3 regions of the Paenibacillus sp. FSL R10-2778 genome follow, and region 3 is predicted to be linked to each of the others. Evidence: riboswitches for the same ligand, from Rfam matches in the RefSeq annotation. Region 3 holds a riboswitch; each other region holds the start of a gene.

Region 1 (7,563 bases), 2.4 Mb from region 3:
TACTGAAACCTTACGATGTAACAACTATAGGAGCTTATAACTTCAGGCAATGTACTATCTCCACAACAAGTAAGCTTTCAACAAGATGCAACAGACAACTATACTCATAATGGTTTCCCAATTAATTCTCCCTGTTCAAAAAGCATCTCAATCTGGTGAAATACTAATAACATTCAGTAGATTGGAGGTTTACCATGACAGAAATTGATGAGAGAAAATGGGGGCAGCAGGATCCTATCAAAGAACCACAAGATCGTTATGAACAGTTTTTAAAAGTTGTATCACTAACCTTTGTGAGTGTCACATTCACTATTATTTTCACTGAGATAAAAATGGGCAACTTTCCCCTTAAGCTCATTTTCTTTATTATTGGACAATTCCTCATTTATGGATATGTGATGAAGAATCTGTCCAAGACCTCAGAAAAATTCAAAAATTCCTGCAAGAAATTAAAAATAAAGCTACCCATTCTCTACATTTTATATTTCTTGTTTCTCTTCTATATTGGGCAACCATATTTATAAAATTACTCTGTGCAAAAAAGTGACCCCACCAACTTCCGGCAGGGTCTAGATCTATATTATAAGGGGGTTATGTAATTACTATAATCCTCTTAGCTTAACTAAGTATGAAGCCCGTCTAAAGATTTGCTGAATTTTTATTATTTTTATCGAAACCGATCAAACAAGGTAACGTATCAATCTTAATTTCCAAATTACTACATATACAAAATGGAGGTGTGTATAAAGATGAAAATATTCAGTCTATTGCTTGTAGCATTGTCTTCCATTGGAGTAGTTGCCACATTCGGATTTTCAACATTCAGCTTCATCACAGGAATTATAGGAGGGCTTATTGCAGCATTTGCAATTTCAGGTTACTTGCAGTCTGTCAGAAGTGATTACCCCAATGAGAGCTATGTGAATAAGCAAGTTAAGTATCAATCGAACTATAATACTTGGTAACAAAAGCCCCACCTTAAACTGGTGGGGTTTTTCATATTCCCAAACACTTGTAAAATCACTTTGTAATATTAATGGTAGAAGAAACAAAAAAGCGCGACTCTCCAAATTTCAAGAATCCGCGCCACGTATGGTTTTTTGGGATGCTGGTGAAGGGAATTGAACCCCCGGCCTACGCATTACGAGTGCGTTGCTCTACCCCTGAGCTACACCAGCTTAACGCTGTTTTTCTGCCAAACAAAAAATATTATACAACTTTCAGCCAGAAACGCAAGCCTATTTCTCCCTGTTTTCCGCCCTCCTAAACTGCTAATCCACCTGTAGCTTACGCTCCACAGACTCTAACTTTCCACGGCTAGTAGAGGGTTTATCGCGGCGGTCGTCTATTTTAAGTGAGGTAGAGACACGTTCTGCACCTGCGGCAAAAGGAGACTCATGCAAAGCTTCTACCGCGGCAAAAATGCGTTGCAGAGGCCCTTCGATGATCGTACCCATAGACGTAAGTTCATAAGTAATCCCTTCTACTGTCTTCAGCACCCGCTGCATATCCGCAACATAGCTGCTAAGACTGGTACTGCCTGTTCCAATTGGAATAACTGTAACTTCAGCAATAGGCATGAGAATACCTCCTCGAAATTTTATAGTAGCTGTCTCCTTCCATTGTAACAATTCCACCGCTCTGTCACAAACTAAGCAATATTATCCTCCCTTATCTCTTCTATTTCTTCTGATTACTTCAAAATATGACTTTGGGCTAAGAGTATTTTCTCATGAGCAAATTCTAGGGTCATCTGCACTATATTTATGGACTCTTTGTGGCATCTTTTCGGACAATTTATGAATCATTTCGCATCTCCCTGTGGATCAATTGTGGATTACTTATGGACAGCCTGTGGATCATTTGTGGAGTACTTTTAAAGAACCCGCTCCCCGCGCGGGTTTTCTAAAAAACTGTTTACAAACACAACATCTTGGGTTATTTTTATCTAACGACAACAAAATATAGTGGAGACAGGCGCTTTGATCCTTAACCGGATTTAGAGCTTAATAGGGAAGCGCGGTGAGAATCCGCTGCGGTCCCGCCACTGTAACCGGATGGCCTTCTTAAGCTTCTGGGAAGCTTGAGAATCCACATCTCCCGGCAGATGCCACTGAGGGTTAGGAACACCCTTGGGAAGGCGCCGAGAGATCCCACGGAAGCCAGGAGACCTACCTGTTTCGACGACACCAACTATTGATGCCTGCGAGGAACAGGGATGGTGTCCGCATGCGGTCATCTACGTAGAGACCTCTGCAAATATCCGTGTGGATATTTACATAACGCATCGGGCATTTTCTGCCATCCTCGGGTAGGGGATGCTTTTTTTATGTAATCTGAACAAATATACGACTGCTTATAGCAGTCCAACTTCTTATGGATATATGGATTTGATGATAGATGTTTTTCTTTTATACTGAGAGGAGAGCTGTACAATGACGTTGTTGGAGAGACAATTTAATGGAGTAGAAAATGCACGGGAAGTTCTTTTAGAAGAGCTCATTGATTTAGGCCGGGATATTATCGACAGTCGGGATATGGACCTATTGCGCGAGAATGCCAATTTGAATGGAGAGAGTTTCTCCGGTAAAATGAGCAAGTTCGGCAGTGAATATTCAAAATGGTACGCCCGCAATTTTACGATGCCGCCACAGCTAGTGCAGGCTATTGATGACAATGTCGTCTATGTGCATGATCTGGATCAATACGCGATTGGAACGACGAACTGTATTTTTATCCCGTTTGATAAACTTCTCCGTGAAGGTTTCAATACCGGCAACGGCAGCGTTCGTCCTCCGAACTCAATAATGACAGCTATGTCTCTGGTAGCGATTATTTTCCAATCCCAGCAAAATGCTCAATATGGTGGTGTATCCGCCAATAAACTCGACTATGATCTGGCACCTTATGTAACCAAATCCTTCGCCAAGCTGTTCCGCAAGGGTCTGGATTATTTTGAAGAAGGACAAGCTGATGAATCTTTGGGCGAGATTACGATGAGCCGGACCGATCTGGCGGAGTCATATCCAAGAGCGTTCCGTTTTGCACTAAAGGAAACCGAAATCGAAACTCTGCAAGCGGCTGAAAGTATGGTACATAATCTGAATACCATGTCCAGCCGATCCGGTGGACAAATACCGTTTACCAGCATCAACTACGGTACTTGTACTTCACCAGAAGGTCAGCTTGTGATCAGTTCTCTGCTAACCGCAACTATGAACGGACTTGGCAGCGGAGAAACACCAGTGTTCCCGATTCAAATCTTCAAATGCAAGCAAGGAATCAATCAACAGCAAGGCGATCCTAACTATGAACTGTTCCTAAAAGCAGCTGAATGTTCTGCGCGCAGACTATATCCAAACTTCGCTAATCTGGACGCTCCGCTCAACTTGCAGTATTATGATTCAAGTGATCCTGATACGGAGTTCGCTACAATGGGCTGCCGAACCCGAGTGCTCGGTGACCGTTTTGGGCGTAATCATTGCTCTGGGAAGGGCAACCTTTCCTTTAATACACTAAATCTGGTTCGGCTAGGTCTGGCACACGGCACAGTAACAGGCAGACGTACCGTCGCAGACGAAGCTGGCTTCTATGAAGATCTAAATCATTATATGGATATTGCGCTGGAAGGACTTCTCCATCGCTTCCACATCCAAACCGCACAAAAAGCTAAAGCTTCCGATTTCATGATGCGAGAAGGCGTTTGGGAAGGCGGCGAACATCTTGCACCCGATGACACTGTAGGCGATCTGCTGAAGCATGGCAGTCTGTCTCTTGGCTTCATCGGTATGGCGGAATGTATGAAAGCTATGTACGGCAAACACCATGGCGAGGATATGGAAGTTCATGCCAAGGCGCTGGCTATCGTGCGTCATATGCGGGACTATTGCGATCGGAAAAGCGAGGAACTGGATCTTAACATCACCCTGTTCGCAACTCCAGCAGAAGGTTTGTCCGGTAAATTCACCAAAGTTGACCGCAAGGTACTGGGTTCCATTCCGGGCGTAACCGACCGTGAATATTATACGAACTCTTTTCACATCCCTGTATACTTCGATCTGGGTGCTGCTCAGAAGATCAGCTTGGAAGCTCCTTTCCATGAATACTGCAATGCCGGGGCTATTTCTTATGTCGAATTAAACGGCAATGCCCGCAACAACCCATCGGCTTTTATCAAAATCATTAAATATGCGCTCGAACAACAGGTCAGTTATTTCAGCATTAACCATCCGATTGACCGCTGCTCCAGCTGTGGATACGAAGGCGTAATTGGGACAAACTGTCCTTCCTGCAACGCAAATGAGAATGACGTGCACATCCGCCGTTTGCGCAGAGTTACAGGTTATTTAACCGGCGACTATCAGACCCGCTTTAATGCCGCCAAACAAGCTGAAGTTCGGGATCGCGTTAAGCATCTATGAATATTTGCGGTTACTATCCGGAGTCGATTAACGAGGGAGAGGGCATGCGGGCCGTCCTCTTTCTCAGCGGCTGCCGCCATCGTTGCCCGGGATGTTTTAATCCCGAGACATGGAACTTTAAATATGGAGAAGTCTTCACCTTAGAACGACAACATGAAATCATTGCAGAAATCGCCGCTAACCCTTTGCTGGATGGTCTGACACTGGCAGGCGGCGATCCTTTTTTCTCAGCAGAAGAGTTGCTGGGGTTCATTCATGAGCTTCGCACTGTACTGCCAGGGTTCTCAATCTGGATTTACAGTGGTTATACGTACGAAGAACTTACAGCCCTTCCCGGTACGCCGGAGTGGAATCTACTTAAACAGTGTCAGGTGTTAATAGATGGAAGATTTGTAGAAGAACTGAAAGATACTACGCTTCTCTACCGGGGAAGCTCCAACCAACGCATTATCGACATTCCGGCCAGCATGAACGGCTCGGAGGTCTTTCTGTGGCAGCCTGCTGCGCTATAATATATCAATTTTTGATATTGAAAATTAATTTGAAATAAGAAGGGATGAACTAACCATGCCGCAATTCGTAGTAAAACCGGATAATCGCCAACTGGCTTTTGATGAGAACCGTCTTTCCGTCTACGCTGACCGTATTCTGGAAGGTCTCGATCAACTAAATAAAGAAACTTTGCTGCGTGGAGTGAATTCCAAACTGCGTCGTGACTCGGTAAGCGGAGAAGAAATCAGCAATGCCTTCACCATGAGCGCTCTAGAGCTTGTAACAAAAGAAGAGCCTAACTGGAAGTTCGCAGCTGCCCGCGCCCTTCTGACTACCCTTTATAAAAAAGCTGCCGTTCATCGCCGCTACAAAGCTTATCCAGAAGAGCCTTACGGTGAATTGTATCCACTAATTACGGATCTCGTGAAAAAAGGAATCTATCGCGAAGAACTTCTAAGTCATTACACCAAAGAACAAATTATCGAACTAGGCGGGTGTATCGATTATACACGCGACCTTTTGTTTGACTATATCGGTCTGCTTACGCTATCCGACCGTTATTTAGCGCATGATTTTGACGGCCGTGTAATGGAGCTTCCACAAGAACGTTATATGATTATTGCTATGTACCTGATGCACCGTGAGCCAGCTGAGAAACGTCTTGAGCTTGTAAAAGAAGCTTATTGGGCTATGAGCAACATCTATATGACTGCTGCTACACCTACAATGTCCAATGCCGGCAAAAAGGTCGCTGGACAGCTATCCAGCTGCTTTATTGATACTGTAGACGATTCCCTAGAGGGTATCTTTGACTCCAATACAGACGTAGCACGTCTAAGCAAAATGGGCGGCGGCATCGGCGTTTACCTCGGAAAAGTACGGGCACGTGGTTCGGATATCCGTGGCCACAAGAACACAAGCTCCGGTGTAATCCCTTGGATTCGCCAGTTGAACAATACAGCAGTCAGTGTAGACCAGTTGGGCACACGTAAAGGTGCTGTAGCTGTTTATCTTGATGTATTCCATAAAGATATTCTCGCTTTCCTCGATCTTAAGCTGAACAACGGTGACGAGCGTATGCGTGCACATGACGTGTTCCATGGCGTCTCCCTGCCTGACCTGTTCATGGAAGCTGTAGAATCGCGCAGCCATTGGAACCTCTTCTGCCCTCATGAAGTGAAAAAGGTCATGGGCTGGACAGATAAAAACGGCCGTCCACTAGGATTGGAAGATTTCTACGATGAAGAGCTTGGCAAAGGTACTTTCCGTGAAAAATATGCTGAAGCTACAGCGAACCTGGAATTATCCCGGATCACTGTTCCTGCGATCGACATCATGAAACGGATTATGAAATCACAGCTAGAAACAGGTACACCGTACATGTTCTACCGCGATACCGTGAACCGGACCAACCCAAACCGTCATCAAGGTATGGTTTTCTCCTCCAACCTGTGTACAGAAATTATGCAGAATCAGTCTGCAACAGTTATTGAGCAAGAAGAATTAGTAACTAAAGATGGCCAGACCCGGATCGTTATTTCCAAAATCCCTGGCGACTTCGTAGTCTGCAATCTGAATTCGATTCACTTAGCACGGGCGATTCCAGCTGGCGTATTAGAAAGACTTGTTCCGATCCAAGTTCGTATGCTTGATAACGTAATCGACATTAATAACATTGAAGTTCTGCAGGCACAATACACGAACAGCCAGTACCGCGCAGTAGGTCTCGGCACATTCGGCCTGCATCACCTATTGGCACTCAAGGGCATTCGTTGGGAATCCGATGAAGCCGTAGAATATAACAATCATTTATATGAACATATCAACTACCTGTTGGTTCGTTCGAGCATGGAGCTTGCCCGTGAAAAAGGCCGTTATCCGAAATTTGCTGGATCCGATTGGGAGACTGGCGCATACTTCACTTCCCGCGGTTATGTTAGCGGTGAGCAAGAAGGTAAATATGTAACGACTGAGCAATGGCGCGAGCTGCAAGAAGAAGTAGCTAAGGACGGCGTACGTAACGCTTGGATGTTCGCCATTGCGCCGAATGGATCTACATCGATTATTGCCGGCTCCACCGCCAGCATTGATCCGCTGTATGAACTGCTTTCCTATGAAGAAAAAACAACTTATAAGATTGCTAACCCAGCACCGGATCTGTCCGACAAAACGATCTGGTACTATAAGACAGCATTTACGATTGACCAAAACTGGTCGATCCGCATGGCTTCTGCTCGCCAGCGTCACGTCGATCAAGGCCAAAGCTTCAACCTGTATGTCCGTCCTGACATCAAGGCTACCGAGTTCCTGGAACTGCATCTGAATGCCTGGAAGGGCGGCTTGAAATCAACTTATTATGTGCGTAGCCGTGCTTTGACTATAGAAGAGTGTGAATCTTGCGCTAGCTAATTATCTTAGTGCCCTGAATAGAAAAACGATGATGAATTTCGTAACTGCGAGGAATGTTTGGGCTTCCGGCCGCTGTTGTCATCAGAGGTCTAGATCTTTACCGCTATTAGCGGATGACATCCGATGACAGCATATGCTTTCGATGCGAGCTTTCCTACGGAAAGCTTTCGGGCGAACGCTAACGCTCCTACAGCTCCAAACTTCCTCTCCGTTACTCCATCACCGTCTTTCTATGAACAAG
Region 2 (7,563 bases), 3.0 Mb from region 3:
TTGAGTGCTGCTTACGGGATCATTGAGAGTAATGATGAGTTAAGTGCAGCTTACTTCCAGCGCGTGATGTCTGAAACTTATTTCCGTAAGCAGCTGCTTGAGCCTTACATGGAATCAAGACTAGCTGCGGCGTCCAGATCTGCGGATATTCTGAGCTTTGTGCTCCATTGGGGGCGGTTCCTGCCAGTGGCGTTAGAGCAGTCTTTTGCTCAAAATGCTGTGAAGGATTATTTGCTAGAAAAGCTCCAGCTGGAGCATGATCCGGTGGCTTCTGTGGCGGAAATTCATGAAATTGTAGATAAGGCAGAAAAAGATCGCCGCAAAGGAACAGGAGTTGCTCCTAAGGCACTCTCCCTAATGCAGGATCTTGCTGCTTCAGCAGATAGATTCTTACTGAACCGCTTATCGCTTTCTGATATGACGCAGGAGGAGCTTCTGGAGGTAGTTTTTTTACGGTATGGTAATGTTGTCGATTGGCAGCCGCCACTGGATAGGATTAGCAAGCAGAAAGAGAATGCGCTGCGTGCCGCTTACCGCTGGTTTGGTGAAGAGAAGCCGAATGAGGAGATTTTTACAGGATTGTCTCCGCAGGAACTAGACGATGTGCAGCTACTGGGTCGTCGTTTGCTAAAAGAGGCGCGTGTTCTGGAACCCTTTGAACGGCTTCCGCTAGCCTTTTACTATACAACTCAGCGTGAAGGGGGTCCGCTGGATTACGATGCGCTTCTGGAGCTGTTAAAGCGTAAAGCCGGTTCCGACAAAGAAATCATCTATCGGTTTTTTGCTTGGTCGCAAGGCAATCCTTTATTTACGGTTTCGAATAAAAAGCTGCAACCGGGTTACCGTAAGGCGATTCTGAAGTATTTCCTGAGCAGTGATCGTGAAGCGTTCAAGAATCGGGAATTCCGAAAGAACTATGTCGCGGCAGCTCGGCCTGCTCTGCAAAATGTGTACAATGAAGCCCGCTCCCAACTGGCTTCCCCGCTGGCGCGCTGGATCAGCCGCAGCCGATTTCGACTCTTAATCTCCGGCTCCATTACGGGTATTCTGGTGATTATTGCAATTATCGTATTCAGTATGCTGCGTCCGGATGATACGAAGACGGCTCTGCCGGGGACAAGCCCTGAGCCGACCCCTGTCCAGAGTGCAGGCAATATGCTGCCTCCGGCTTCAGTATACTTGAAGGATCAGAGCGTCGAAGGAGATAAGGGGAGCAGCATATTGGTGTTCACCTTCGCAAGTGCAGATGACTGTGTGCAGTTTCAACCGACTGAGGTTAGTTTAATGTCTTCGTCTACAGAGATAGATAAAAGCTTTAAGGTCGCTGCTACAAATGGCACTTGTCCAGTGCCGTCAACGGATGGGACGGATGAGGGAAACACCGCTGACGAGTCAGATACCGCTGGCACTACTGGAGGAACAGCAGAAGGTGCAGATGCTACTAATTCTGTAGCTGATGCATCTCCGTCTCCTACGCCTTCCTCTGATACTGAGAACAGTACTGGGTTACCTTCCGCAACAGCTGTGACTGAAGGTGAACAACCTTCCTATCAGGTTGAGGTTACATTGGAGTCTGGAGCGACAATTCTAGAGAAAAGTATGATCAAAGCCGGAAGATTTACATTGATCGTAGATCTCGATCCTAATATTCCACCAGCTTCTGATTCAAGTGCTGAACCCTCCCCGACTGCAAGTCCGGATGGAACAGTCGAATAACAAGCTTTCTGAACAGCAATAACTACCGGAAGGTGGCGTATTGCTGTTCATTTTTTTGCTGCCCATACTAAGCTTTTCTATAGACATGCTATGTATTAATAGATATGATTATGGATGTCAAAATAAGATACTACATACTGGAAAAGGTGCAGACTAAATCAATCTAGTCGTCTGCTTAAAAGGGAAGTCCGGTGCAAGAGTCCGGCGCGGTCCCGCCACTGTATGTGCGGAGCGTTTCTTCTATAAGCCACTGCCCCGAAGGTAGGGTGGGAAGGTGAAGAACAGCGATGAAGCATTAGCCAGGAGACCTGCCTTTTTCGTGAGCGTTTCTATTCTTCGTGGGGTAAGAATGTGGAACATATACAGATGGACTGTTGGCAGGAAGCAAGCGCCGCAGCCTCAATTTGTAATCTTCCCTGACCGCCCTCCAAAGGGGCGGTCTTTATGTTATGCGTCTTATTCCCGGCAGTACCCATTCTTATACAGAAAGAGGTTAAACAATGAAGAAAATCATGTCTTCCAAGTTTGTAGCACTTGGGCTGGCCTTATTCATGGTCATTTCAATTCTAGGAACATCTCTTGCTCCGGCGGGACAAATATTTGCAGAAGCGAGCGCTGGCGCCGGTCTGGAGGCAACTGCCGCGGAGCGGATTAATGTTGCGGATGCGACTTATGCGGCTGCAGAATATCTCTTGAAAGGTGGCGTGCAATCGGATTGGCAAGCCATTGGATTAGCGCAAGCAGGGTACAAGCTGCCGGCTAGTTACCTTTCAGAGCTTGAGAAAAAAGTAAAGGATGCAGCTGGCGATTTCACCAATGTAACCGATTATGCTCGAATCGTGCTCGCAGTGAGAGCGATTGGTGCAGATCCTACTAGCTTTGCTGGTAACGGAACGACTCCTGGCTATAATCTGATTGAGAAAATTTATAATAATAGCAAGCTCAGTGAACAGACGCTTAATAATCCGGTATATGCTTTACTTGCGCTGGATTCTGGTAAATATAATATCCCAAGTGACGCGAAATGGACGGCGGATAAGCTCCTTACGGAGATTCTCTCCAAACAGAATCCGGATGGGGGCTTTGCACTAACCTCAGGTGCAAGTGAGCCTGATATGACAGCGATAACCTTGACGGCTCTGGCGGCACATAAAAATAATCCCGAAGCCTACTTAGCAGGGCTACAAGCCGTAGCTTGGTTATCTACAGCTCAAGATAGCCATGGGGGTTACGGTGACAGTGCTGAAAGTAGCGCACAAGCAATCCTTGGACTCACCTCCTTCGGAGTTGATCCTAGTGGATTAGAATACACCAAAAACAAAGTGGATCTAATGGAGAACCTGCTTAGCTATCGTCTAGCTGATGGTAGCTTCACCCATAGCCGTGGTGGAAGCAGTAATATTCTGGCGACAGAGCAAGGTCTTCAGGCGCTGGTTGCCTATAATTTGCTATATAAAGGAAGCAACAGTAAGCTATACGATTTTTCCAAATCCTCCATTCAGAGCTCACTCATCTACGCTCCAGTAACGATTGAGGGACCACAGGCCACGTTGGCACAAGGGTACGCCTATGCTGGCAACGCACTTGGAGCGTTAGAGAAGCTGGCGCTTCAAACGAACTTGCCGATCACAAATCCTTCGGGCAGTTATGTGACTGGCATCGGAAGTATTGCTGCTGGAAGCTTTGGTGGTTATGACGGATGGATGTATGTTGTATCACGTGACGGAAAATGGATTAATCCCGATGTAGGCATGAGTGATTTTGTACTTAAAGATTCAGATCAGGTACTGGTTTATTATGCCGGAGATGACACTAAGCTTGTGGATTCCGTTACGCTTTCCAAAGCAAATCTTAAAGAGGGCGATTCCTTTACCGTCACTGTAACTAGTAAGACGTGGAAATGGGACGCTGCTACGAACACTTCCTCTCCTGTAACTGCAAAAGCTGCGGGTGTTCAGGTCCAAATTGGAGCTCAGACGGTAACGACGAATGCTAAAGGTGAGGCCGTATTCTCAGGAAATATGCCCGCAGGTGACTATACACTGACTGTAACTGGCTACCGTGAAGGCAAAGCCCCAACGATTGCTAAATATACAAAAGCTCTAAAAGTGATTTCTAAGAATGTAACAGCTTCGCTAACCGTTGAAGGCCCGGAAGGGTTGATTAGTGAGGGGACTTTGAAAGCCTCCAATGCCCTTGAAGCGTTGCAACAACTAGGGTCTACCGATGATTTTAAAGTAGATATCACCAAATCGTCTTATGGCAACTTTGTATCAGGTATCCATGGAGTTTCGCAAGGTACTTACGACGGATGGTGGAGCTTCGTGGTATCACGCGGCGGGGAGTGGATATATCCAAGTGTGGGTATGGATGCGTTCGAACTACAGGAATCCGATCGTGTACTTGTCTATTATGCAGGAGAAAATACACAGGTTGTAGATGCTGTGGTGCTTACCCCATCACAGCCAAAAGCTAATGAAGCTTTTACTGTAAAGGTTTCACAGAAAAAGTGGGTGTGGAATCAGGAAAGCTTAACTTCTGATCCGGTTACCTCACCGGCTGCAGGTGTGCAGGTTTCGGTTGGTGATAAGAAGGTAATCACGAATGAACAAGGTGTGGCTGTTGTTGATGGGGGTCTCCCAGCAAATAGCTATACAATAACTGTTACCGGTTATGCTAAAGATAGCGTACCGAGCGTAGCGCGTTATACTCAGTCTCTGACTGTCGGATCGTCTGTTATTGCTCCAGCAAAAGCTACCGCTACCCTCTCAGTGATTGGAGATAGCCGGAAAGGAACCATCCTAGCCAGTACAACAGTAGCTCTAAAAGAGGGCGAAACGGCTTATAGCTTACTAGTCAGTCAATTAGGGACTAAGGTAGTATCATCCGGCAACGCTGGAAGCATCTACGTGAAATCTATTGACGGGTTGGCTGAATTTGATGGAGGTCCAAGCAGCGGATGGAAGTATAAAACGAACCGGGATGCTGATCCAAGCATCAGTGCAGACAGTTATATTTTGCAGAACGGTGATACTTTGTACTGGTACTATACCTCTGGAGAATAAGGAAGAGGAAGTTTGATTAGGCGGGCACACATGGATTCGGAGTAATAGCGGATCGGGTGCCCGCCCTTTTTATATTTGAGGAAAGTCGTTTTATGACAATATATACTTTTATTCGACACAATATTTTAAAAATCATCAAACTCTTAGCCCTTCCGACCGATAAAAATAGATAGATCATAAGATAATGTGAAGGCGGAGTGTAGATGAAAAATTTGAAAGTGAAATACAAAATAGGGCTGCTTTTGGTATTCGCAGTAATTATGGTGAATGCTGTAGGGGGCATAGGCATCATCACAATGAACAAAATGGCCGAAAAGACAAATGAGACATATAATGAAAATTTATTGCCTGTTTCTTACGTAGGGCAGATGCGTACGAATAATCGGGCTATTGAATCCTATCTTTTGGAGCGTTTGATTAGCGTTGATGCCAGCAAAAACAAAGAACTTTCTGAGAGTATCCAAGTGAAGGTTCAAGATAATAATGAACTTATGAACAAGGTGAAAGCGATTCAGTATAATGATCCTGCTATTGTAAGTAAAATCAAAGAGTATGAGTCCTTTTTGCCAGATTATCGTGCACAGCGGGATAACATTATAAAGATTGCTGATAGTAATCATAATCAAGAGGCCTATAAAGTATTTTCAGGCGAATTTAACGAATCCCGTGAAAAAATGATCAACCTGCTTAAAGGAATTAGTGATTCTTTGCTTAAAGATGCTGATGAACACAATTCAGGTTCCATGGCAACCGCTAAAAGCATGCGTGTAAACAATACCATAATGATTACTTTCGCTTGGGTGATTTGTATCTTGATTAGTATTGCAATCATTCGCCTGATAACAAAACCGCTTAAAGAACTGCAAGGACTAATGAAGCGGGCAGAAGATGGAGATTTGACCGTGGTAGCAACGTACACCGCCAAGGATGAGATCGGCCAAATTAACAGTTCATTTAACAATATGCTGCAGGGCTTGCGGAAGATGATGCAAGGGATTGCAGAGAGTGCAGAACTGCTGTCAGCTTCATCGGAAGAGATGAGCGCTAGTGCTGAGCAGACCTCATTGGCTTCACAAATGATCGCTGTATCTTCTGGAGAGATTGCCGCGGGTTTTGATGAGCAGACAGAGAGCATTAACAGTACAACACGTTCCATAAAAGCAATGACCAATGATATTGCAGCCGTAGAGGGCAGCAGCTATGAAATGTCGGATCTAATGGGAGTAGTTTCCGGTTCATCGGATCGTGGAGTAGAGGCTGTAGACCAAATCATTGTGCAGATGAAGGAAATTGACCTCAGTGTAACTCAGAGTCAGGAGATTGTTTCTAATCTGGGGACATTGTCACAAGAGATTAATACAATTATTACAACGATTAACGGTATTGCTACACAGACGAATCTGCTTGCGCTCAATGCTTCTATAGAAGCAGCACGGGCTGGTGAGCATGGACGGGGATTTGCTGTAGTTGCTGGAGAAATTCGTAATCTGGCGGAAGCAACTAGAAATAGTTCTTTGCGGGTTACAGATATTATTACACATATCCAAAAGCAAACCGAAAGCGCAGTAGAATCCATGGCTTTGGGTACTGAGCTAGTCACCAATGGCGTAGTTCAAAGTCATCTGGTATCTCAAGCTTTTCATGAGATTCAGACTTCCATTAAAGAAGCTACCTTACAGACAGCGGAGATTAGAGAAGCGGTTGCTCATGTGGCCATGGAATCACAAGGTGTCGCAGCAGCTATGGAACAGGTCAACGTTATATCTAGTAAAGGTGCAGAAGGTGTTCAGGACACAAGTGCAGCGAGTCAGGAGCAACTATCCGCAATGGAGGAAATGTCGGCTTCAGCTCAGTATTTAGCGGTGCTCGCAGAAGATCTGCAAAAGACATTGTCCAGCTTCAAACTATAGACTTCATAATAATATTAAAACAGCAGAGCAGCGGTTCTCCAGTAACGGAGATCGCTGCTCTGCTGTTTGTGGTTATAGCAGATTGGGAGCAAGTGCGAGCCAACTGATCTCAGTTGGTCAAGGGGAGGGATGTAAGCTGGTCTCAGTAGGTCAGGGGGGAGAGATGTAAGTTGGTTTCAGTAGGTTGCCGGGTAAACATATGCTATGTGACCTCCAGCGACACTAGAGTCAAGACGGAGGCGTGGAAACAATAAAAACCTTGGGGATGCTCGGTATGCTCGTACTCCGGAACCTGTACCCCGTACCCCGTACCTCGTACCTCGTACCTCGTACCTCGTACCTCGTACCTCGTACCTCGTACCTCGTACCTCGTACCTCGTACCTCGTACCTCGTACCTCGTACCTCGTACCTCGTACCCCGTACCCCGTACCCCTAGTGTTCCCGGCTGATCTCTAGTTTTTCAAACACACTGTCTACTTGATATTCCCCAGTTTAAGGTCATCTGGGTCCGATGCGTGGAGTCATACTCATCCTCATATGCTATCGGACTCAGTAGCCGCTATTTGCCCATTTATCGCCATTGGAGCGAAGTTTCGGACTCCAGTGCAACTATTGGTGTGGAAAACACTGATAACGGGTGTTTTTTGCACCAATAGCGGCTATGAGGTCCGATAGCATCTGAAATATAGCTAAATCCAGCAATTAAGGTCTTCTGAGTCCGATAGCGTGGGCTCATACTCATCCCCATATGCTATCGGACTCAGTAGCCGCTATTTCCATATTTATCGCCATTGGAGCAAAGTTTCGGACACCAGTGCAGCTATTGGTGTGGAAAACGCTGATAACGGGTGTTTTTTGCATCAATAGCGGC
Region 3 (7,563 bases):
CACGGATGAAAAATGGCTCACTTTTGTCCTTACGCAGCTGATTACGAACGCTGTACGTTATACGACTGAAGAAGGCAAACATGTTTTTTTCCACGGGATGGTCACGGAAGATAAGCAGACTGTGCTTGAGATCCGGGATGAAGGAGTAGGCATACCAGCAGGAGATCTGCCGCGCGTGTTCGATGCATATTTTACCGGGGTGAATGGACGAACCTTTCAGGAATCTACGGGGATGGGTTTATATCTCGTGAAGCAGATCTGCGGCAAGCTTGGACATGAGGTGAGTATCCGTTCCGAAGAAGGAAGCGGGACCACCGTGCGGATTGTATTTAGGGAGCAGGATATAACAAACCTTACAAATGTGTAAGGGCATTGTAAGTTTCAGAAATAGCAGCCCATGTGTACACTTTGTATAATGAAGGCAATCCAGTCGAAAGAAGGAGAGGTAACACTTGCCCATTCTAGATGTTCATAATTTATCAAAAATATATGAGGGTAAAGTGTCCACTCAGGCGCTGAATCATATCCGCTTTTCTGTAGAAAAGGGGGAGTTTGTTGGCATAATGGGTCCATCCGGGAGCGGGAAAACAACGCTGCTCAACACGATTGCCACCATCGACCAACCGACCTCCGGTCAGATTCTGATCAACGGCCGAGATCCTAATCTGCTTAGCAGAAAAGAAAAGGCGCTTTTTCGCCGTCATGAGCTAGGCTTCGTCTTTCAGCATTTTAATCTACTGGATACGCTCACTGTAGAGGAAAACATCGTATTACCTTTGACGCTTGCAGGTGCTCGTGTCCCAGAGATGGAGAGCAGGCTGAAAGAGGTCACTACCTTGCTTGGCATCGAACATTTGCTGAAGAAGCGCACGTACGAGGTCTCAGGCGGACAAATGCAGCGGGCGGCTATCGCCCGGGCGATGATTCATCGTCCATCGTTAATTTTGGCGGATGAGCCCACAGGCAATCTGGACTCCAAAGCCTCAGGGGAAGTCATGAATATGTTGACAGAGGTGAATAAGGAAGAAGGAGCTACGGTGCTGATGGTCACACATGACGCAGTGGCTGCAAGCTTTTGCAACCGGGTCATCTTTATTAAAGACGGACGTTTCTATAGTGAAATGTACAAGGGCAGTAATAGAGGCGCTTTCTTCCAAAGTATTATTGATATGCTGTCTCTGCTTGGGGGAACCAGCCATGACCTTTCGGCAATTCGCTTATAGGAATGTAACACGTAATAAACGCAAATATGCCGCTTATTTTGTCGTCAGTGCTTTTTCGGTGATGATCTTTTTCGTGTGCGCTTTGTTTATTTACCATCCGGATATTTCAAAGAGCTTAATTTATAGTACGGCGGCTCATACGATGATGGTGGCAGAGGCAATTATTTATGTCTTTTGTTCTTTGTTCGTACTCGTATCCGTTGGATCCTTCCTGCAGTCGCGCAAGATGGAGTTCGGAATTTTATTGATGCATGGAATGACGAAGAGACAGCTGAACACCATGGTTTTCCTGGAAAATATGATGATCGGCACCTCTGCCATCCTGACAGGTACCCTTCTCGGGTTACTTCTGGGCAAATTATTTTTGATGATCGGATCTACTTTTTTGGGAATTCCCCTGTTAACCTTTCATCTCCCATGGCAGGCACTTGTGCTTACGATTTGCAGCTTCGTGTTATTGTTTTTTCTGATATCGCTTTGCACCTTTGTTTTTATCGGCAATGAGTCACTGATGCGTCTGTTTCAGGGAGAGCGTAAGGCAGAAGAAGAACCCAAAGTATCCTTTGTATTATCTATTATTTCTGCTGTACTGCTGATCAGTGGTTATTATATGGCGGCTACTGCAAAAGCTGCTTCCGTAGAGAAAGTCATGTTTCCGGTCGTTGCGATTACGGTTATCGGGACGTATCTCTTTTATACCCAGCTAAGTATTTGTTTGGTTAAGCTGCTTAAGGACATTCGGCGCTTGTATTGGCATCGTACGAATATCATCACTTTATCCGGTTTGTCCTACCGCTGGAAAGAGAATGGCCGAATGTTTTTTATGGTGACGATTGTATCCGCAGTCTCCTTCACTTCCGTAGGGGTATTTGCATCGATACATACACTTTCCAGAGAGCTGAAATTGGATTATCCCGCAGCAGTGGGTTATGTAGCCAAAGGAAATCAGACGGGTGTACCCTTTGATCAGCATCTGAACGAAATTAAGGAAGAGCTCAAGACGCACGGACTCCCTTATGAAGCGCTTAGTATCCCGATTAAATATGCCGAGGTTGAGGCTCAGACTGGACCCGATCGCACTTTACGCCTTCCCTTGATTGCTTTCAGTGATTATAATCTCGCCCTGCAACGTGCAGGTTTCCCAACAGATGAGCATGCTCTGGTGGGCAACGAAGGTCTGGTGATGATTGGTTCACAGCGGGATCGCAGTTTAACAGAAGGCAGAGTAAAAGCGGTCTATTCCTTGCAGCACGGACTTGCCATTAAAGAAATAGGTTATACCGAGCAAGTTCCCATCGCCGAATATTTATTGCCGGAGCTGGATGGTAGAGATGGCGGGGATTTTAGTGGTGTCGTGATCAGTGATGAGCTCTACAGCGCTATTGATCCCGTGCAGACGGATCTTTATACAGGTTTTTATGTAGAGGATTTTCCACAGACGGTAGGTATTGCTGCTGATCTTGCCCATAAAGGCAAACAGTCCTATGAAAGTGATTCTCCGTATGCGATTGTGATCAGCGGCACGCTGTTTGAGCTTCAGAAAACATTGTATAACACAATGCTTTTTGCTTCCTTGCTGGTGGGTACTGTCTTTTTTATCGCGGCAGGCAGCTTTCTTTACTTCCGGTTATATACCGATCTTGATCATGATCGCAATCAATATTCCACTTTGTCCAAGATGGGGCTTACGGATAAAGAACTCAATCGAATAGTTACGATTCAGCTGTCTTTGTTGTTTTTTGTGCCGGTCGGAATAGCTATTTTACACAGTGTGTTTGCCTTTATTGCGCTTCAACGGTTGTTCTACTTATCTATCGCAACGGAGACAGGCGCGGTGTTACTCGGATATTTGGCTGCTCAAGGACTATACTTCTTTTTTATTCGCAGCCGCTATTTACGCAACCTGAAGAAGAACTTGATATGAGAAATGGGGGTAACAAGATGCAAGCATGGATTACAGATTTTATGGAGCAGTTTGGTTACTTCGGTATTTTTCTGATGCTGGCCTTTGAAAATATATTTCCACCAATTCCTTCAGAAGTGATCCTGCCCTTTGGAGGATTTATGACCACTACGACGAGCTTAACGATTCCTGGTGTAATCATTGCTGCCACGGCTGGATCACTACTGGGTGCAGTAATTCTCTATTATATTGGCCGATTATTGGATGTGAGCCGGTTAGAGAAACTGGTTGAACGCTGGGGTAGCCTAATTAGGGTCAGTAAAAAAGATATCCACAAGGCTGACGCCTGGTTTGATAAATATGGCTATTGGACTGTATTGTTTTGTCGGATGGTTCCGCTGGTCCGCAGTCTGATTTCGATTCCGGCGGGAATGTCGGGCATGAAATTTGGAGTATTTATGATCTTCACAACGATTGGCACATTGGGATGGAATTTGCTGCTTGTGCTTATTGGCGCGGCATTGGGCGAATCCTGGGAAGACATTGCCATGTACATGGATGTGTACTCCAATGTAGTCTATGTACTAATTGCTGGCGGATTAGTTATTCTTGGGTTTCTGTACTTCCGCAAACGCAGCCGGAGAATGAACACTGAGGGCTAAGCGGGTAGTGGACTGATAATAGAAATGACTATTAAAAAGGAGGGAAACACATGGAGCTATTAACGATTATTAAAGCCATTATTTTGGGGCTTGTTGAAGGTTTAACCGAATTTGCTCCAGTATCCTCCACGGGTCATATGATTATTGTTGATGATATGTGGCTGAAATCACAGGAGTTATTTGGACAATATACAGCAAATACCTTCAAAGTAGTTATTCAACTGGGTTCAATATTAGCGGTTGTTGTGATCTTTAGAAATCGGTTCATTGATTTGTTAGGCTTAAAGCGTTTCAGCCGTAAGCAGTTGGATCCTGTAACAGAGGAGCTACCGCAGTTGGAGCAGGGCGGGCATCTCAAGCTGACTCAGGTTCTGGTAGGGTTAGTGCCTGCAGGTGTGTTAGGTGTTCTGTTTAATGATTATATTGATGAGCATTTATTCTCTACCTCAACAGTGTTAATTGGTCTAGTGATTGGGGCTATATTAATGATTATTGCCGATCTGTTTGGGCCGAAGAAGATCAGAACTGAGAGTGTAGATCAGATTACATACAAACAGGCACTTGGTGTAGGTCTTGTACAGTGTTTTTCGTTATGGCCTGGATTTTCACGCTCGGGCTCGACGATTTCTGGTGGAGTACTCCTCGGGATGAGCCATCGTGCCGCTGCTGATTTTACGTTTATTATGGCAGTACCCATCATGGCAGGTGCCAGTCTGTTGTCACTGATGAAAAACTGGCAATATTTCACCATGGACGCGTTGCCGTTTTTTATTGCAGGCTTTATTAGTGCCTTCCTATTTGCGCTGTTATCGATGCGTTTCTTCTTAAAACTGATCAATCGTATCAAGCTCTTACCGTTTGCTATATACCGTATAATTCTTGCTGCTGTAGTATATTTCGTATTTTTCTAAGTCCGTTATAAGGAATCGATATAACAGAAGCCCCAGTAATCTATTGCAGATTGCTGGGGCTTTCACGTATGATGACATCAGATTAAGACACTCAAATGATGAATGATATCGGAGACAGGTGCTGACCGGAAAATAGTAATTCGGTAGGCTTAATAGGGAAATTCGGTTCGAAGCCGATGCGGTCCCGCCACTGTAACGGAAGAATCTCGAGCAACAGAGGTCACTGGCAATTTACTACTGCTGGGAAGACTGCTCAAGATGTTGACGCCGCTAGCCAGGAGACCTGCCTGTTTCAACAGCACTGCTTCACCTACGGAAGATAGGGAGGTGTTAGACGTTAACCATGAGTATATCATGGGCGTCTTTCCCTTTGACTTTTTTAGGGAAGGGCGCTCTTTTTTATAGGAAAGCAAGTAGCTTTGGAGTTTGAAATAAGAGATGGAAGAGGGAGTGTATCGAGATGACGAATAAAGTAAAAGTAAGTAATCTTGGATATCCGAGAATCGGAAAGAACCGCGAGTGGAAAAAGACACTGGAAGCCTACTGGCAGGGGAAAATAAATGAAGAGCAATTCCGCTCCGAAATGGCAGCAATTCAGCTGCAGCATTTGAAGACCCAGCAAGAGGCAGGAATTGAGCTTATTCCGGTGAATGATTTTACTTTTTATGACCATGTGTTGGATACGGCTGTTATGTTTGGAATTGTACCTCCACGGTACACGTATGATGGCGGCGACATCGGGCTTGATCTTTATTTTGCAATGGCCCGTGGTAATGCTGAAGCTACTGCCTGTGAGATGACCAAATGGTTCAATACGAACTATCACTATATCGTTCCAGAGATCGGCACACAAACACCACGCCTGACTGAAAATAAACCTCTAGCGGCTTATCGTTTTGCTAAATCGCAGGCAGGGATTGAAGGTAAACCGGTACTTTTAGGTCTGTATACCTTCCTTAAGCTGTCCAAAGGTTACGCAGCGGCAGATATCGCCAAGATTGCTGCACGTTTTGTTCCAGTCTATGTTCAACTGCTACAGGAACTGAAGCAAGAAGGGGTAAGCTGGGTACAAATCGATGAGCCAGCGATTGTTACAGGCATAAGTAAAGAAGAATTAACACTGCTTAACTCGATATACACAGAAATTGCCGGCTCCGTGCCGGGCTTGAATATTATTTTACAGACGTATTTCGAAGCTGCTGAACCGTTGGAGGCACTTCTAGAGTTGCCTGTTCAAGGCTTGGGTCTTGACTTTGTGCACGATGGTGGAGCGAATCTGGCTTCTATCGAACGTCTTGGCTGGCCGAAGGACAAATGGCTGGGTGCCGGAATTATTGATGGACGGAACATCTGGCGTTCCGATTTAGACGCTAAGCTGCAACTGGTAGAAAAGCTCAGCGTTCATGTGCCGCTTGATCGTCTTATTCTTCAGCCTTCTTGCAGTCTGCTGCATGTCCCAGTCACCGTTCAAGGTGAGGTGAAGCTGAAGGCGACTGTTAAGAATGCGTTAGCGTTTGCCGATGAGAAGCTTGCAGAGCTTAGTCTGCTCGGAGCAGCCCTCGCAGATAAAGGAGAAGCTTCTAAAGCAGCGCTGGCCGCTAGTCGTGAAGCTATTGCAGCATTCCGTGCACTACCTGAGCGTGGCCGTAAGGATGTGGCGGAGCAAGTGCTTGCACTTGCAGCTTTGCCTGACCAACGCAGTTTGCCTTTTGCTGAACGCTTAAAGGTGCAGCAAGAGAAATGGCAGCTTCCACTTCTGCCAACCACTACAATTGGTAGCTTCCCGCAGACAGTAGAAGTGCGTCAGGCGAGATTGAAATGGCGTAAAGGGGTCTGGAATCAGGAGCGTTATGATGGATTTGTTCGTGAGCAGATCGCGGATGCAATTACCTTCCAAGAAAAGCTAGGTCTGGATGTTCTGGTCCACGGTGAGTTCGAGCGTACAGATATGGTGGAGTTTTTCGGAGAAAAGCTGGACGGATACTTGTTTACTAGTAATGGCTGGGTTCAATCCTACGGTTCCCGTTGCGTTAAGCCACCGGTGATCTACGCGGATGTTGCATTTATACAGCCTATGACTGTTAAAGAAAGTGTCTATGCACAATCGTTGACGAAGCTTCCGGTTAAAGGAATGTTGACGGGTCCTGTAACTATCCTCAATTGGTCATTTGTACGTGATGATCTCAGCCGGGAAGAGGTAGCCAATCAAATTGCTCTTGCCCTTCGCCATGAAGTAAAAGCGTTGGAAGATGCAGGCATCGAAATGATTCAAGTGGATGAGCCGGCTATACGTGAAGGACTTCCACTTAAGGCAGAAGACCGTGAGCATTACCTGAACTGGGCAGTGAAGTCGTTCCGCGTTGCTACGAACCATGTGAAGGCTACGACACAAATTCATACGCATATGTGCTATAGCGAATTCAATGACATGATCGATTCCATATCGGCTATGGATGCTGATGTAATCTCCATTGAGACTTCACGTAGCCATGGGGAGCTGATTATCAGCTTTGAGGAGCAGGCCTATGATAAAGGAATCGGTCTTGGAGTGTATGACATCCATAGTCCGCGGGTTCCGGCTGTAGAAGAAATGACGGCGAATATCGATCGTGCGCTGCGGGTGCTGGACCCTGAACAATTCTGGATTAATCCGGATTGCGGTCTGAAAACACGTGGCTGGCAGGAGACAGAGGATGCACTACGTAACATGGTAAGAGCTGCTGCTATTGCGAGGGAAAAGTCAGGGGTTATTGCATCAAAATAGACATAAATAAATTAGAGCCAGGGTAATTTACCCTGGCTTTTTAGTTCACTTATTTTTTTATAATCAGCTACTTGATAATAATTCTCAATCTTGTTAGAAT

What was found. Region 3 has a riboswitch for cobalamin ahead of metE (5-methyltetrahydropteroyltriglutamate--homocysteine S-methyltransferase). Riboswitches for the same ligand answer to the same signal wherever they lie in the genome.
Region 1: linked by a shared signal. The riboswitch ahead of NST40_RS02415 (anaerobic ribonucleoside triphosphate reductase) and the one ahead of metE (5-methyltetrahydropteroyltriglutamate--homocysteine S-methyltransferase) in region 3 are both predicted to bind cobalamin.
Region 2: linked by a shared signal. The riboswitch ahead of NST40_RS04555 (DUF4430 domain-containing protein) and the one ahead of metE (5-methyltetrahydropteroyltriglutamate--homocysteine S-methyltransferase) in region 3 are both predicted to bind cobalamin.

What each region holds. Positions count from the first base shown of each region.
Region 1 covers NZ_CP151956.1:544,397-551,959, reverse strand. Annotated here, with positions in the region: gene NST40_RS02435 (hypothetical protein) at 195-524, shown strand; gene NST40_RS02430 (hypothetical protein) at 750-965, shown strand; tRNA gene NST40_RS02425 (tRNA-Thr) at 1,107-1,178, opposite strand; gene NST40_RS02420 (MTH1187 family thiamine-binding protein) at 1,272-1,580, opposite strand; cobalamin riboswitch at 1,959-2,194, shown strand; gene NST40_RS02415 (anaerobic ribonucleoside triphosphate reductase) at 2,436-4,421, shown strand; gene nrdG (anaerobic ribonucleoside-triphosphate reductase activating protein) at 4,418-4,933, shown strand; gene NST40_RS02405 (ribonucleoside-diphosphate reductase subunit alpha) at 4,989-7,322, shown strand.
Region 2 covers NZ_CP151956.1:1,049,533-1,057,095, forward strand. Annotated here, with positions in the region: gene NST40_RS04550 (glycosyltransferase) at 1-1,716, shown strand, start outside; cobalamin riboswitch at 1,844-2,047, shown strand; gene NST40_RS04555 (DUF4430 domain-containing protein) at 2,217-4,781, shown strand; gene NST40_RS04560 (methyl-accepting chemotaxis protein) at 4,985-6,691, shown strand.
Region 3 covers NZ_CP151956.1:5,030,192-5,037,754, reverse strand. Annotated here, with positions in the region: gene NST40_RS22750 (sensor histidine kinase) at 1-367, shown strand, start outside; gene NST40_RS22745 (ABC transporter ATP-binding protein) at 453-1,223, shown strand; gene NST40_RS22740 (FtsX-like permease family protein) at 1,198-3,147, shown strand; gene NST40_RS22735 (DedA family protein) at 3,165-3,788, shown strand; gene NST40_RS22730 (undecaprenyl-diphosphate phosphatase) at 3,839-4,699, shown strand; cobalamin riboswitch at 4,799-5,005, shown strand; gene metE (5-methyltetrahydropteroyltriglutamate--homocysteine S-methyltransferase) at 5,160-7,463, shown strand.